DNA from 3 places in the Alteromonas sp. ABV2_168 genome. Region 2 is predicted to be linked to each of the others. Evidence: predicted binding sites of a transcription regulator. Region 2 holds the regulator's gene; each other region holds the start of a gene.
What was found. Region 2 encodes FliA, which starts transcription of late flagellar genes. Its sites were predicted from a motif close to CTAAAGNTNNNNNNNNNNNNGCCGATA; they were not measured.

Region 1 (4,895 bases), on a different contig from region 2:
AGGATGTGGTAGCCACTAAAGATGGTGAACTGGTTGTACTTCATGATATTCATCTGGATACAGTAACCAATGTGGCCGCGAAGTTTCCTGACCGCGCCCGTGACGATGGCCGTTGGTATGCGCTGGATTTCACGTTAGCGGAATTGCGCACTCTTCAAGTAAAAGAGCGGGCGGATACCGCTGGAAAACAAGTGTTTGCCAAGCGCTATCATGGCAATAAAGCGCTGTTTACCATTGCTACGTTAGATGAACATATAGAACTCATCAGTGAATTAAACCGCGAATTTAACAGCAACATTGGCTTTTATACTGAAATCAAGTCGCCAGCCTGGCATAAAAAAGAAGGCACAGATATCAGCCAACTTCTGCTTGATACACTGGCGCGCTATGACCTCAATGGCGGGAATGCCAATATTTATGTGCAGTGTTTTGATTTTGCTGAAGTTAAGCGTCTGCGCGACGAGCTGGGTTTTAAAGGCAAGATAGTTTTGTTGCTGGCTGACAACAGCTGGGGTGAGTCTCCCACTGATTACCAGGCACTTCTGACTGAACAGGGCATGCATGATATTGCAAAATATGCTGATGGCATTGGTCCCTGGTTACCACAGTTACTGGACATGAAGGCAATACAGCAAGGTAAGGTTGTCCCTGCTTCCTGGCTGGCAACGGCGAAAAAAGAAGGGCTGATTATTCACCCTTATACATTCAGAATTGATGCACTGCCAACAGGTATGACAGCAGAACAGATCCTCGGACTGCTAACCGGACCGTTGGCGGTTGATGGTGTTTTTACCGATCAGGTCCCGCCGGTAAAAAGCTTTTTACAACACAGCGGAAAATAACCAGACGTCTACCCCCTGGATAACCGCACTACAACGCGGCGGTTGAGCGCACGGGCGTCACTGTTGTCATTTGGCGAGATGTGACGCTTCTCGCCGTGGCCAGTGACTTCGATACGGGAGGCATCCACACCCATGGCTGTAAAATACTCTTTCACCTGATTAGCACGGCGGACAGATAACTGCTCGTTGCTCCAGCGTCCGCCATAGCTGTCGGTATAACCGTCCAGTAACACCAATTCCAGTCCGCTGTCTTCTTTCAGATATTCCCCAATCATGTTCAGACGCTTTTCTGAGTATTTGGTTAAATCCACACTGTTTTTCTCGTAAGACAGCACGGTGTAGGCAATATCATCAAAACTGTAGGGCAACAGTTGTGACACGCACTTCACGAAGTTGCGGTATACCGGTGTGAAGTTGCTGGCATTCAAGGCAACAGCCACTTTGTCGTATTCGTTGTACCAGTCCTGATAGTAGATAGTCGGCCAGTAGCCCTTTTCCAGTTCACTGAGCATTGTCCAGGCAGCTTGCTCAGGCAGGTCGCCGTTGTACTGGGTTCGCAGGGTCATATCAGCAATGTTTTTAGGTGCTGCGCCGGGCATCCATGAAGGAGGGACTGAATAAACGGCGGCCACGCCAAATTTCTTCGGCAGCAGTTGCATGTCCAGCTCGAATTCCATATTCAGTTGCTTCGACGCTACGCTGGAGAACTCGGCATCGCCGTAACCGGGTACCGCATGAGATAAAGTGCACTGCAGACGGCTTTCATCTTTCAATTGCCAGTCAGAGGATTCCACAGTCGCAGAATACTGGCGCATTGCGCCGTAACCCGGTGCACTTATCAGCAAAAAACACAATAAAGCCTGTCGAAACATAATATGCCCTGAAACTAAGAGAAAAGAGGTGGCTCTTTCTTTATCGCCGCCCTGCGCAAAAAGTTTAGCACAATGGTCAGTATAATCCCCTTCCCTCACAGGTAACAAAGGTAGATACATACGGCGTATCTTGCGATAATCCATTTTTGCTCTGCCCATGCACTTGTTTATTCAGAGGCTTCTTCGATCTATGTCTGAAAACGCGAATTTGTTAAAGCACCGTTTCCGTGGTTATTTTCCTGTCATTATTGATGTGGAAACTGCCGGTTTTAATGCTACAACTGATGCACTGCTGGAAATCGCTGCTGTCACTTTGCGTATGGATGAACAAGGTGATTTGCACCCCGACAAAACCGTGCATCACCATGTCAATCCCTTCGAGGGCGCGAACCTGGAGCCGGCTGCACTGGAGTTTAATGGCATTGATCCTCATTGTCCGCTAAGGGGCGCACTGGATGAAGCCGATGTCATGAAAGACGTATGTAAGCAAATCCGCAAACTGCAGAAAGATGCAGACTGTCAACGCTCAGTGATTGTGGCCCATAATGCCACCTTTGATCAGAGCTTTGTAAATGCCGCGATTGCCCGCAGTAACATTAAGCGCACTCCGTTTCACCCGTTTGTGTCTTTCGACACAACGACACTGGCAGGGTTAGCCGTCGGTCAGACAGTACTGGTAAAGGCATGCCGTGAAGCCGGGATTGCGTTTGATCAGAGTGAAGCACACAGTGCCCTTTACGATGCAGAGCGGACAGCAGAACTGTTTTGCTACATTGTGAACCGCTACAAACATTTAGGTGGCTGGCCAGTCGCGCCAGCGGAATGACCGGTCACAGGAACAACTATCCGGTTTCTATTTGACGTCGCCTCTTTCTTGTTAACAAATTGTAACGTACACTGAGAATAACTGAATCGTTTAAGTCGTGTACGTTATGAAACACCCCGTTGTCCTCTGGACCCTGACCGTCGCCTTCGCCGGTTTTCTTTTCGGATTTGATACCGCTGTTATTTCCGGCGCTGATCAGCTTATTCAGGCTTTATGGCAAACCTCAGATCTGACTCACGGATTGCTGGTCATGTCTTCTGCCCTGTGGGGTACCGTTGCCGGCGCCCTTACCGCCAATATTCCCTGCGATAAATTTGGACGCAAACCAGTACTTGTTGGCATTGGTATTTTGTATGTGGTGTCAGCCATTGGCTCCGCACTGGCAACCGATCCTGTGTTTTTCAGCATTATGCGCTTTATTGGCGGGTTTGGGGTCGGCGTGTCTTCCATTGCGGTGCCCGCCTACATTGCTGAAATTGCACCGGCGCAGAAACGGGGCCGTATGGTAGCCACCTATCAGTTCCAGATTGTGTTTGGTATTCTCATCGCCTTTCTTTCAAATTTTATACTCTCCGCCTGGTTCAGCCTTGACTGGCGATGGATGCTGGGTATAGAAGCCATTCCGGCAATGATTTATCTGTTACTAGTACTTAATGTACCGGAAAGCCCGCGCTGGCTGCTCCTGCACCGGAATGATGAAAAACAGAGCAGGGATATTTTGCTCCGCGCCGGTGAAACTGACCCGGATGCTGTGCTGGCTGCGGTAAAGCGGGATGTTCAGAATCATCGCAGCCCGTCACTGTTCAATGCTGCCTACCGTTTACCGGTGTTGCTGGCTTTTCTGGTAGCGATGTTTAATCAGTTGTCAGGCATTAATTTTGTTATCTACTTTGCACCCAGAATATTCTCACTGGCCGGCCTGGATGCTTCTTCGGCTTTGTTATCCAGCGCCGGTATAGGTCTTGTTAATCTCATATTTACCCTCGCCGGACTGGCACTGATCGATAAAATGGGCAGACGACAATTGCTTTTTGCCGGCTCACTGGGCTATCTGGTGTCTCTGAGTCTGCTCACCTGCGCGTTCTGGTTGCAATGGCAGGGAATACTCGTGGTGGGTCTGATATTTTTATTCATTGCTTCTCATGCCATGGGCCAGGGTGCTGTGATTTGGGTGTTTATTTCGGAGATCTTTCCTAACAGTGTCCGCGCCAAAGGTCAGGCCCTGGGCAGCAGCACTCACTGGGTGTTTGCAGCGTTGATTGCCCTGCTGATGCCCTGGTTGCTGAGCCAGTTTTCAGCATCCGCTCTGTTTGCGTTCTTTACCGTTATGATGGCCTGCCAGCTTATTTGTGTGATTACCTTTTTCCCCGAAACACGGGGAAAGACGCTGGAAGATTTGGGAGATGCGCTTTCCCGCTCACAGCGTTAAATCATAACGCCACTACAGAAATAAAAAAACGCCGCAGGAGCAGTGCTCCGTGCGGCGTTTTCCGGTATTTCAGGCTTTGCTTACAGCTTGTCTGCTTCTTCAGACAGGTATTTAGCAACACCGGCAGGAGATGCATCCATACCCGCTTTACCTTCAGTCCAGCCAGCAGGACATACTTCACCGTGCTCTTCATTGAACGTCAGCGCGTCAACCATACGCAGCATCTCATCGATGTTACGGCCCAGAGGCAGATCGTTAACGACCTGGTGACGTACGTTACCTTCAGCATCAATCAGGAATGAACCACGGAAAGCAACACCCGCTTCAGGATGTTCCACATCGTAGGCCTGACAAATTTCGTGCTTAACGTCAGCAACCAGAGTGTACTTAACCGGACCAATACCGCCCTGATTTACCGGTGTGTTTCTCCACGCATTGTGTGAGAACTGAGAATCGATAGAAACACCGATCACTTCCACGCCGCGCTTCTGGAATTCTTCATAACGCTTATCAAATGCGATCAGCTCAGAAGGACACACGAAAGTGAAGTCCAGAGGGTAAAAGAACACAACGGCTTTCTTACCTTTGATAGCTTCACTTAACGTGAAAGAATCTACAATTTCACCACTTCCTAAAACAGCTGCTGCAGTAAAGTCAGGGGCCGGACGGCCTACCAGTACGCTCATTGTTCGCTCCATTAATCTTTTAAATATTATCTGTTTGCCCGCAGGCATAACCAATATAGGTGCAGTTATCTGAAAGCCAAGGTTTTTCAGGCCTAAATCAAAAATAAATCCCTTTGTTTTCTTAATGTAGACTAAAGATTAATCGAAAGATTGTTGCAGAAGTATTGCTAATTATACAAATAACAACTATTATCATTCACGTTGAAGTTAATAAGGTTTGTTGTATGTTCGTTTGTATGT
Region 2 (4,895 bases):
AGGAACTGGCTTCTCTTCGCAGCGTTTTACAATATCAGGTCGCAGACTTGATGGATGCTAAAAAGCAGCGTCAGCGTCCCGTGCACAGCTATCTGTCCCAGTGTTTAACCGGTATGGGGCTGAGTGCTTCACTGGCTGAGCAACTGGTGCATTACACCCCTTCTCAATACACCGAGCGGGAAGCGTGGATTTATCTTCTCAACCTTTTGGCTAATCGCCTTAATGTTTCCGGTAATGATATCCTGACCCAAACCGGTGTGGTTGCTCTTGTTGGTCCAACGGGAACAGGCAAAACCACGACTGTTGCTAAATTAGCAGCACGCTATGCGCAAAAATACGGTGCTGATCAGGTGGCTATGATCACTATCGATACCTACCGTATTGCCGCTTATGAACAGCTGGCAACGTATGGCAAAATTATTGGCTGTACCACAAGGAAGGCTCAAAGCAGTGAAGAATTAGCCGAACTTCTCTTCCAGTTACGCCATAAGCGTCTAATATTAATAGACACGGCTGGTTTCAGTCAGCGCGACAGTCGTTTAATTAAGCAACTTGGTCAATTTAATCACGGACAAATGCAACCTGTCCGTAAATACCTGGTTGCGCAGGCAAATACCCAATATCCTGCATTGCAACGCATCATTGAAGCGTATAATTCCGTTAAGCTTGACGGATGTATCTTCACGAAAGTTGATGAATGCTACAGTTTGGGTGAGGTTTTAAGTGTTGCTGTTGAACAGCAATTGCCAGTTAGTTATGTGACCGACGGGCAGCAGGTACCTGAAGATATTAAAGTTGCTGATGCAAAATCTCTCGTATCTGCCGCTGCAAAGCTTTATAAAAAGTACGGTTTGAATCATACTAAGCGTAATCATGAAGTTAATTCAGTTCAGGCAGTATGATCGAAGATCAAGCGAGTAGCTTACGAAAGATGAATCAATCACGCCTCATAAAGGTTATTGCCGTTACCGGCGGCAAAGGTGGTGTTGGTAAAACCAACATTACATTAAACACGGCGATTGCTATGGCTAAGCAAGGTAAGCGGGTCATGGTACTCGATGCCGATTTAGGATTAGCGAACGTTGACGTCATGCTGGGTCTGCGTGTTGAGAAGAACCTTTCTCACGTATTATCCGGTGAATGCACACTTGATGATGTTCTGGTAACCGGACCTCACGGTATTAAAATCGCTCCGGCGACTTCAGGTACTCAGGCAATGACTGAGTTATCGCCCACAGAACATGCCGGATTAATCCGTGCTTTCAGTGAGTTGCGGTCGCAGATTGACGTGCTGATTGTAGATACCGCTGCCGGTATTTCCGATATGGTATTGAGTTTCTCCCGTGCCTCGCAGGACATCATGGTCGTGGTTTGTGACGAACCGACTTCTCTGACCGATGCCTACGCATTGATTAAAATTTTAAACCGTGAGCACGGCGTGTTCCGTTTTAAAATTGTGGCAAACATGGTTAGGGACATCCGTGAAGGGCAGGAATTATTCAGCAAGTTATCAAAAGTGACAGGCAGATTCCTGGACGTGGCACTAGAATTGGTGGCAACTGTACCTTTCGACGAAAATATTCGTCGGGCAGTCAGAAAGCAAACCGCTATTGTGGATGCATTTCCCGGTTCTCCTGCGGCCGTCGCGATTAGTCAGTTAGCCACCAAAGCGCTTAACTGGCCGGTACCGGCTCAGCCGGGTGGTCACCTGGAATTTTTCATTGAACAACTGGTGACGAAGCAAGCAGTAGGAAGCCAACGTTGAATAGTAAAGCGGCAGCTTACCAGCAGCAGACCGACAAGTCGCAGCTGGTCGAGCGCCATGCATCCCTTGTAAAACGTATTGCCCATCACCTGATGGCGCGTTTGCCTGCCAGTGTGCTGGTGGATGACCTGATTCAGGCAGGGATGATCGGATTGCTTGAAGCAGCCAGAAATTTCGACGGCTCGAAAGGGGCCAGTTTCGAAACCTTCGCAGGCATCCGTATTCGTGGTGCTATGCTGGATGAAATCCGTAAGGGCGACTGGACACCCCGTTCAGTGCATAAAAATAGCCGTGCTATTACGGAAGCCATAACACAAGTTGAAAGAGAAACTGGCAGAGACGCGCGTGATACAGAAATTGCTGCTAAGCTAAATGTCAGTATTAATGATTATCATCAAATGCTTAACGAGGTGAATGCCGGTAAACTTGTCGGTATTGAAGACCTGGGTGTGTCAGAAGATGTAATCAGCACAGAACAGAATAAAGGTAATGATTCACCCCTCGAAGATTTAATGCAGGGGGCGTTTCAAAAGGCGTTGGCGCATGCCATCACAACATTACCTGAACGGGAAGCAATTGTACTGTCCCTGTACTATGATGAAGAACTGAATTTACGTGAAATCGGTGAAGTTCTTGAAGTCAGTGAGTCAAGGGTCAGCCAGATTCATAGCCAGGCCATGTTAAAACTAAAAGCCCGAATGCAATCATGGCAGGCAGAAGAATAAAACATACTAATATTAATAACGATTGATAATCCTCACCGGAGGCTATTTTGGACAAGAGTATGAAAATTCTTGTAGTAGACGACTTCTCTACTATGAGACGAATCATAAAGAACCTGCTTAAAGATCTTGGATTTTCCAATATTCAGGAAGCTGACGATGGAAGTACGGCCCTCCCCATGCTCCAGCAAGGCGACTTTGAATTTGTCGTGACCGACTGGAACATGCCAGGTATGCAGGGTATCGACCTGTTACGCGCTATTCGTGCAGACGACAAACTCAAGCACTTGCCAGTATTGATGGTGACAGCTGAAGCGAAAAAAGAGCAAATCGTTGCTGCAGCACAGGCAGGTGTAAACGGATATGTTGTGAAGCCTTTCACAGCCGCTACACTTAAGGAAAAACTCGACAAGATTTTTGAGCGTTTAGGTTGATCCAGCCGCTCCCGCCAGAGAAGAGGATTACTGGATGTCTCCTACTAAAAAAGTCCCTATTTCGCTCGAAGAAGCAAAACAGCTGGTAGCATATCTTGAGCAGGGCGATGACGATTCCGCCAACGCCCTGCTTGAAGCTGTATCTGCCAAAGAGTCTGTCGAACTTTTTGCTGAAGTTGGCAAACTAACCCGTCAACTTCATGACGCCCTCAACACCTTCCAGTTAGACGAGCGAATTGCTGGTCTGGCTAATGATGATATTCCTGATGCGCAAACGCGTCTCACCTACGTTATTGAAGAAACTGAAAAAGCGGCTAATACTACAATGGACGCTGTAGAGTCCTGTATGCCCATTGCTGAATCTTTATCAGACCGGATCACAACGCTTGAGCCTGAATGGCAAAAGCTTATGACCCGTCAGATTGAGCTCGGTGAATTCAAGAGTTTATGTATGGATATCGACGCCCTGTTTAAGGACATGTCGAAAGATTCTTCTAAACTTAACAGCCTTTTGACCGAAGTATTAATGGCACAGGGTTATCAGGATTTGACAGGCCAGGTTATTCGCAGAGTGATTGACCTGGTGAAAGAAGTCGAAGACAGCCTTGTGAACATGCTGACCGTGTTCGGTGAACGGGATGCACCTGTTAAAGCACAGAGCACCACGAACAAGCCGGACGCTGTTGAAGCGGAAGGGCCAATCATGAACGCTGAGAAGCGGGATGACGTAGTACAAGGCCAGGATGACGTGGATGATCTCCTGTCGAGCCTTGGTTTTTAGGGGAGCGAATGAATGTCGTTTGATGTTGATGAGGATATATTACAGGACTTTCTGGTCGAAGCCGGAGAAATCCTGGAACAATTACAGGAACAGTTAGTTGACCTGGAGAATAATCCGGAAGACGCTGACCTCCTCAACGCGATTTTCCGTGGATATCACACGGTAAAAGGTGGCGCAGGTTTCTTATCTCTGACTGAACTGGTTGAGATTTGTCACGGCGCAGAAAACGTCTTTGACGTAATGCGTAATGGCCAGCGTACACTGACGCCGGAATTAATGGATGTCATTCTGCAAGCGACAGACGTCGTAGTGGAAATGTTTGAGCGGGTAAAAGCCCGTGAACCACTCGAAGCCGCTGATTCAAATCTTGTTGATGTTCTGCATAAGTTGAGCAAGCCAGAAGCCCCCGGCGAAAATATTTTTGGCGGGGAAACGGCAGCACCGGCAGAAGAAGTGCCGGTAGCAGAAGAACCTGAGCTGATAGTTGAAGAGGTACCGGTTGCACCGGAAGCCGCCGCTGTTGCAGAGCCTGCCGGTGATAACAGCATTGAAGATATCAGCGAAGATGAATTTGAAGCATTACTGGACCAGCTGCATGGTTCCGGTGCGCCCGGCAGACCGTCAGTAGATGCACCTTCTAAGCCAGCTGCACCTGCGCCCGCTCCGGCAGCAGCGGCAGGCGGAGATGGTGAAGATATCACCGATGATGAATTTGAGGCTCTGTTAGACGAGCTTCACGGTAAAGGACAGTTTGGTGGCGATGCCGCACCTGCCGCTACACCAGCGGCCGCAGCTCCGGCAGCGGAACAGGCTGCATCCGGTTCTGACGGTGACGAAATCACCGATGACGAATTTGAAGCTTTGCTTGACCAGTTACACGGTAAAGGTCAGGGACCCGGCATTGCCGGTGGTGTTGAAGTAGACACTCAGGCAACCAAAGCCGTTCAGGCTGCCAAAGCGGAACAGTCTAAACCTGCAGAGCCTGCCAAGCCGGCTCAACCTGCTAAAGCTGCGGCACCTGCTCCGGCCGCAAAATCGGCTCCGGCTGCGCCAGCCGCACCCGCTGCACCTTCAAAGCCCGCAGCGCCTGCTGCCAAAGCTGCACCTAAAAAAGAAGAAAAGGCCCCGCAGGCAGAAACTACTGTTCGGGTAGACACCAAACGCCTTGACCAGATTATGAATATGGTCGGTGA
Region 3 (4,895 bases), on a different contig from region 2:
AAATTATGACCCGGTGACAGCGGCAAATAATAATTACCAACTGACAGTACTGGGTACCGGACAGGTGCAATTGACGAATACCGCTACCGGTGCCGTGGAAGGTACAGTAGATTTCACGTCCGGAGAGCCGTTTACCATTAAAGGGATGGCATTTACCCTTGACGGAACGACCGGAGACACGGTGAATTTCTCTCTGGATACGCCGGTGAAAAAAAACGTTGCGGAAACGCTGAATGATATCGCCAATCAGCTGATTAATGATTCGTTAAGCGGCGATGCGTTAACTGATGCCCTTGGCGACGCGCTGGTGGGTCTGGACAACGGCATGGAACGTATTAATCTCGAGCGTTCTTCGCTGGGAGGCCGGATGAACGTGGCGGAATCAATATATGAAACTAATCTGGATTTGGAAATCACCGCAAAAGATGCCCGTGCACAGATTGAAGAAACTGATTATGCAGAAGCGTCAACTGAGTTTGCTAAACAGGAAGCTGCGCTGAGCGCAGCCCTGGCAACATTCCCGAAAGTTTCAAACCTTTCCCTGTTTAATTATATCTCTTAACTTATTCACGCCTGAAACCCGTGCGAAATACACGCGGGTTTCATCGTCGGTATGGCCTGAGTAATAGCTGACAAACAGTGTGTCATCCTGAATCACAAGGCCGGGATAGCTGTTATCTCCACCGGACGGTAAAGTGAGGCAGGGCACCAGTGAAGCCTTCGCCAAATCCAGCAACCAGATTTGTGTGACCAGTTCTTTGCCCGTCCACTGTCTTCCGGCTACCAGTGCATATCCCTCCGTCAACATTACCATGGCAGGTCCGCCAATATAGGTTTTTAAATCCCGCCAGTACCAGCGGTTATACGGTGGTTTGCTTGTGCCTAACTGCGCGGTAAAACTGTCTGCATCGCGTCTGACCAGTGCGGTAATCACACCGTCACTGCTTATGTGCATGTCACTTTCATTAGGGTAGCCCAACTTATCTCTTGCCAGAGACATCGCCGGGATCGGATGACGCTGCATATTTTTGCCGGGATGACCGGTAAATAACGTCAGTTGCTGAGGGCCGCCATGGTAAGCAAGACCCAGCGCTTTGTTGTTTTGCCATGTAATCCGCCATAACCACCAGTGTTGTTCACCAAAGAAACGGGGAGAGGACCAGCTTTTTCCGGAGCCGGAAAACCAGCTCACCATCTGAAAACGGTTTCCCCGTGTCGCCTGAGTCACCGGACGGGCAAATGCAATTAACCATAATCGCCCGTTATCATCGCGGGAAAGTTTAGGATCCCGCAAATCGTAACCCGGTAATGACAATCTCTGCCTGTTTGTCACCTGTCCGTCACCGGTCACCGACGTCACTTCAATCCTGCCATCGTCACTGACATGGGTCAGTGCCTGGCGGTAACAGCAAAGAAATGTTTCACCATTTGCTATCAGCCCGGTAAAGGCGGAATGGGCATACGGGCTGGATATGCGGCAAAGACGATCAATTTTTAAAATTTTTTCGGGCATAGAAAATAGTTATAAAACCAAAGTGTTAACTGAGTATAGGCGGCAAATGTCTGCCGCTCTACGGCAATTTTTGTATTTTTTTATTAAAGGGAAATCCCCCCATGTCGATAACACTACTGAGAGAGCCAGTTCATCAATTACCCCTCAGGTTTTGGTGACTACTAATTTGTAATCGCCGGTTGTTCCGGCAGCCAGCCCTGCTGGACTGAGAGTGTAGGAGAGACTTATGTCTTTGTACGTTAATACAAATGCGTCTGCATTAAACGCACAGCGTCAATTATTTGATGTTGGTAATTCCCTGAGCACCTCTTTTGAGCGTCTGTCATCTGGTTTCCGGATTAACAGTGCAAAAGACGATGCCGCTGGTCTGCAAATCACAGACCGTATGACTACCCAAATTCAGGGCCTGAACCAGGCCGTCCGTAATGCCAATGACGCGATTTCTCTGTCACAGACAGCAGAAGGTGCGTTAGATGAGACTACAACTGCGCTTCAGCGTATCCGCCAGCTTGCGGTTCAGTCTCAGAACGGTATCAACAGTTCTGCTGACCGTCTGGCGCTGCAAAAAGAAGTGTCTGCACTGAAAACAGAGATCACCCGTATTTCTACGGACTCTCAGTTCAACGGTGTTGATATCTTAACCGGTGGTTTCTCAGCGCAGTTCCTGGTTGGTGCAAATGCCGGTCAGACTATCTCTGTAAACCTTTCTGCTGCCAATCTGGCGGGTATTGACGGCTTCAGTGCCGGTGGCCTGGGCATGAGCGATGCTACAGTTGCTACAGTTGCCGGCGCATCAAGCGTGCTGGACGCCGTAGACAGCGCAATCTCTGCGATTGGTGGTGTACGTGCCGACTTAGGTGCGTTGCAAAACCGTTTCCAGTCTACTATCCGTAACCTGAGCAGCATTTCAGAAAACGTATCGGCAGCACGTTCACGCATCCGTGATACTGACTTCGCTTCAGAAACCGCTGACCTGACCCGTAACCAGATTATCCAGCAGGCAAGTACTACAGTATTGTCACAGGCTAATCAGCGTCCTCAGGCAGCCTTACAGTTACTGGGTTAATCACCCGTATAGCTGAAAACGCATGGGAATGAAGCCGGGAGGTAGTGACTCGTAAGGCCCTTTGCGTGAGAATACGCTCATTCTCTCCTAACGAAGAGCGGTTGGCCGGACAATTTGTCCGGCCATTTTTTTCCTTAAAAATCAATCATCCTCAAAAAATCATATCTCTTTTCTCTGCTTTTTTTAAAAAAAGGCTAAAGGAAATTTCGTCCCCGTACGATACATAAAGCAAAGGGGCACGGAACAAAAATAATAATCATCCGGCTACCTTCAGAAAAACAATAAAGTGACACGAATAAAAACAATATTTGTCACCGCCGGGAAAGAATAAAAGCAATATATCCGGCAACAAAAATCGTTAGGAGATGACAGGTAAGCGGCAATATTTTGACAAGCCCGCTTACTCCGGCAAAACAACCGAACATTGCCGGCTATCATCAGACCAGACAATTTTCCTCAAAAAATAAGAAGAATAAAGGTCAGGGAAAGTTTGGTTTAATAGTGATAGTGAGTGCTTACTAGTTGATGGGGCCGACCGGCAGGAATGAAGCCAGGAGGTAGTGAGAGGTATGAGGTCTGGAACAACATACCTGCCTGTCAGCAGAGCGTGACGCTCAACTCCCGGGAGTGACCCAGAAGTGTCAGAGAATTATCACTGACATAGCTTATCTAGCATACGCTGTGCCAGATTTTAAAAAACCGTGTTGATAAAAAAGATAAATACAACACTTACTTAAATTGTTAGGAGAGACCCATGAGTCTGTATGTAAACACCAACGTGTCATCTTTGAATGCACAACGACAATTGTTTAACACTGGAAATTCACTGACAACTGCGTTCGAACGCTTGTCTTCCGGTTTCCGTATCAACAGTGCCCGCGACGATGCTGCAGGTCTGCAAATCTCTGACCGTATGACGTCACAAATCATGGGTCTTGATCAGGCAGTTCGTAACGCAAACGACGGTATTTCACTTGCTCAAACCGCTGAAGGTGCGATGCAGGAAATTACCAACGCACTACAGCGTATTCGTGTACTGGCTATTCAATCCCAGAACGGTATTAACAGTTCTGCGGACCGGCTGGCACTGCAAAAAGAAGTATCTGCGCTTAAGTTTGAAATTTCCCGTATCGCACAAACTACCCAGTTTGCCGGTGTGGATATTTTGACGGGCGGTTTTTCTTCAGCCTTCCTGGTAGGGGCGAACGCCGGGCAAACAATTGGTGTGAATATTTCTCGTGCCGGTGGTTATGGCTTCTCGGGACTGACCAATGGTAATAGCCAGCTTAACGTGCTTACTGAGTCTAACGCTTCGGTGACTTTGACAGCGGTGGATGCGGCTATCTCCAATATTGATGCTAAACGGGCAGATCTCGGTGCGATACAGAACCGTTTTCAGTCAACTATCCGCAACCTGAGCAACATCTCGGAAAACGTATCAGCGGCAAGATCCCGCATACGTGATACAGATTTTGCCACCGAAACGGCAGAGCTTACCCGCAATCAGATCCTGCAACAGGCAAGTACAACTATACTGTCACAGGCAAACCAGCGTCCGCAGGCAGCGTTATCTCTGCTCGGAGGTTAATAATAAATAGAGCGCTATACCCTGCGTAATTATAAAGGGTAAAAAATGGGGGTAGGAAATGAGAGGCCAGCCCATGAAAAACGGCCCCCGGGTGGGGGCCGTAGCAAGAAAACGCCGGCTAACAGGACTGAGAGGTAGAAGTGTTGGTTGAGAGGCCAGTTAATTCTACTAATTTTCCTGCCAGCCGACTGGAAACATTTTAAAAGTTTGCTCTATCTCCTAACGTGAGCAAATTGGCCGGAACATCTGTTCCGGCCTTTTTTATATGATGTACCGGAACACCGTAATTTGCTTCTCTGTTTAAGAGCGAAACTTTTCATCAAACGTCGATGATGAATACTCCGGCATTATTTTCATACCAGAAATCTTCATTCTAATCTAAGCATTTCCTGTGCCAACTAATTGTCAAATTGTTGGCGTTTGCATCAGTTATGTATTTTCTCAGATACACAAGTTGTGCCAGTTATACTTTTCTATTTTGCACATTTTTGCCCGTTCGCAAACTAAATATCTTTATCAACACTCCTCTAAAACTACTTTTTAGCTGTTTTTAATCATATAAAATCGATATGAATCAATAGCTTGAGATTATTTTAAATTTTTTTCGAAAAAAAGCTAAAGATCCTCAAGAAGTCGCCGATACCTATAGCTGAGGGGTAATTTAATTACTTTGATGCGATTCACCGAATGTGTTCGCTAAGAGGGGATTCAATGGGAGTAGTGACCCG

Region 1: the regulator FliA is predicted to act here: its motif matches at 1,756-1,782, upstream of ACXAH4_RS15585 (flagellar protein MotY).
Region 3: the regulator FliA is predicted to act here: its motif matches at 1,597-1,623, upstream of ACXAH4_RS19945 (flagellin N-terminal helical domain-containing protein).

Annotation. Positions count from the first base shown of each region.
Region 1 is NZ_JBSWYQ010000010.1:166,914-171,808, forward strand. Features, by position in the region: gene glpQ (glycerophosphodiester phosphodiesterase) at 1-842, shown strand, start outside; gene ACXAH4_RS15585 (flagellar protein MotY) at 851-1,714, opposite strand; gene rnt (ribonuclease T) at 1,905-2,540, shown strand; gene ACXAH4_RS15595 (sugar porter family MFS transporter) at 2,647-3,969, shown strand; gene ACXAH4_RS15600 (peroxiredoxin) at 4,050-4,655, opposite strand; gene ACXAH4_RS15605 ((2Fe-2S)-binding protein) at 4,880-4,895, shown strand, end outside.
Region 2 is NZ_JBSWYQ010000015.1:49,924-54,818, reverse strand. Features, by position in the region: gene flhF (flagellar biosynthesis protein FlhF) at 1-902, shown strand, start outside; gene ACXAH4_RS19045 (MinD/ParA family protein) at 899-1,765, shown strand; gene ACXAH4_RS19040 (RNA polymerase sigma factor FliA) at 1,762-2,490, shown strand; gene cheY (chemotaxis response regulator CheY) at 2,538-2,921, shown strand; gene ACXAH4_RS19030 (protein phosphatase CheZ) at 2,956-3,702, shown strand; gene ACXAH4_RS19025 (chemotaxis protein CheA) at 3,715-4,895, shown strand, end outside.
Region 3 is NZ_JBSWYQ010000018.1:7,446-12,340, forward strand. Features, by position in the region: gene flgL (flagellar hook-associated protein FlgL) at 1-562, shown strand, start outside; gene ACXAH4_RS19940 (hypothetical protein) at 530-1,513, opposite strand; gene ACXAH4_RS19945 (flagellin N-terminal helical domain-containing protein) at 1,740-2,579, shown strand; gene ACXAH4_RS19950 (flagellin N-terminal helical domain-containing protein) at 3,334-4,167, shown strand.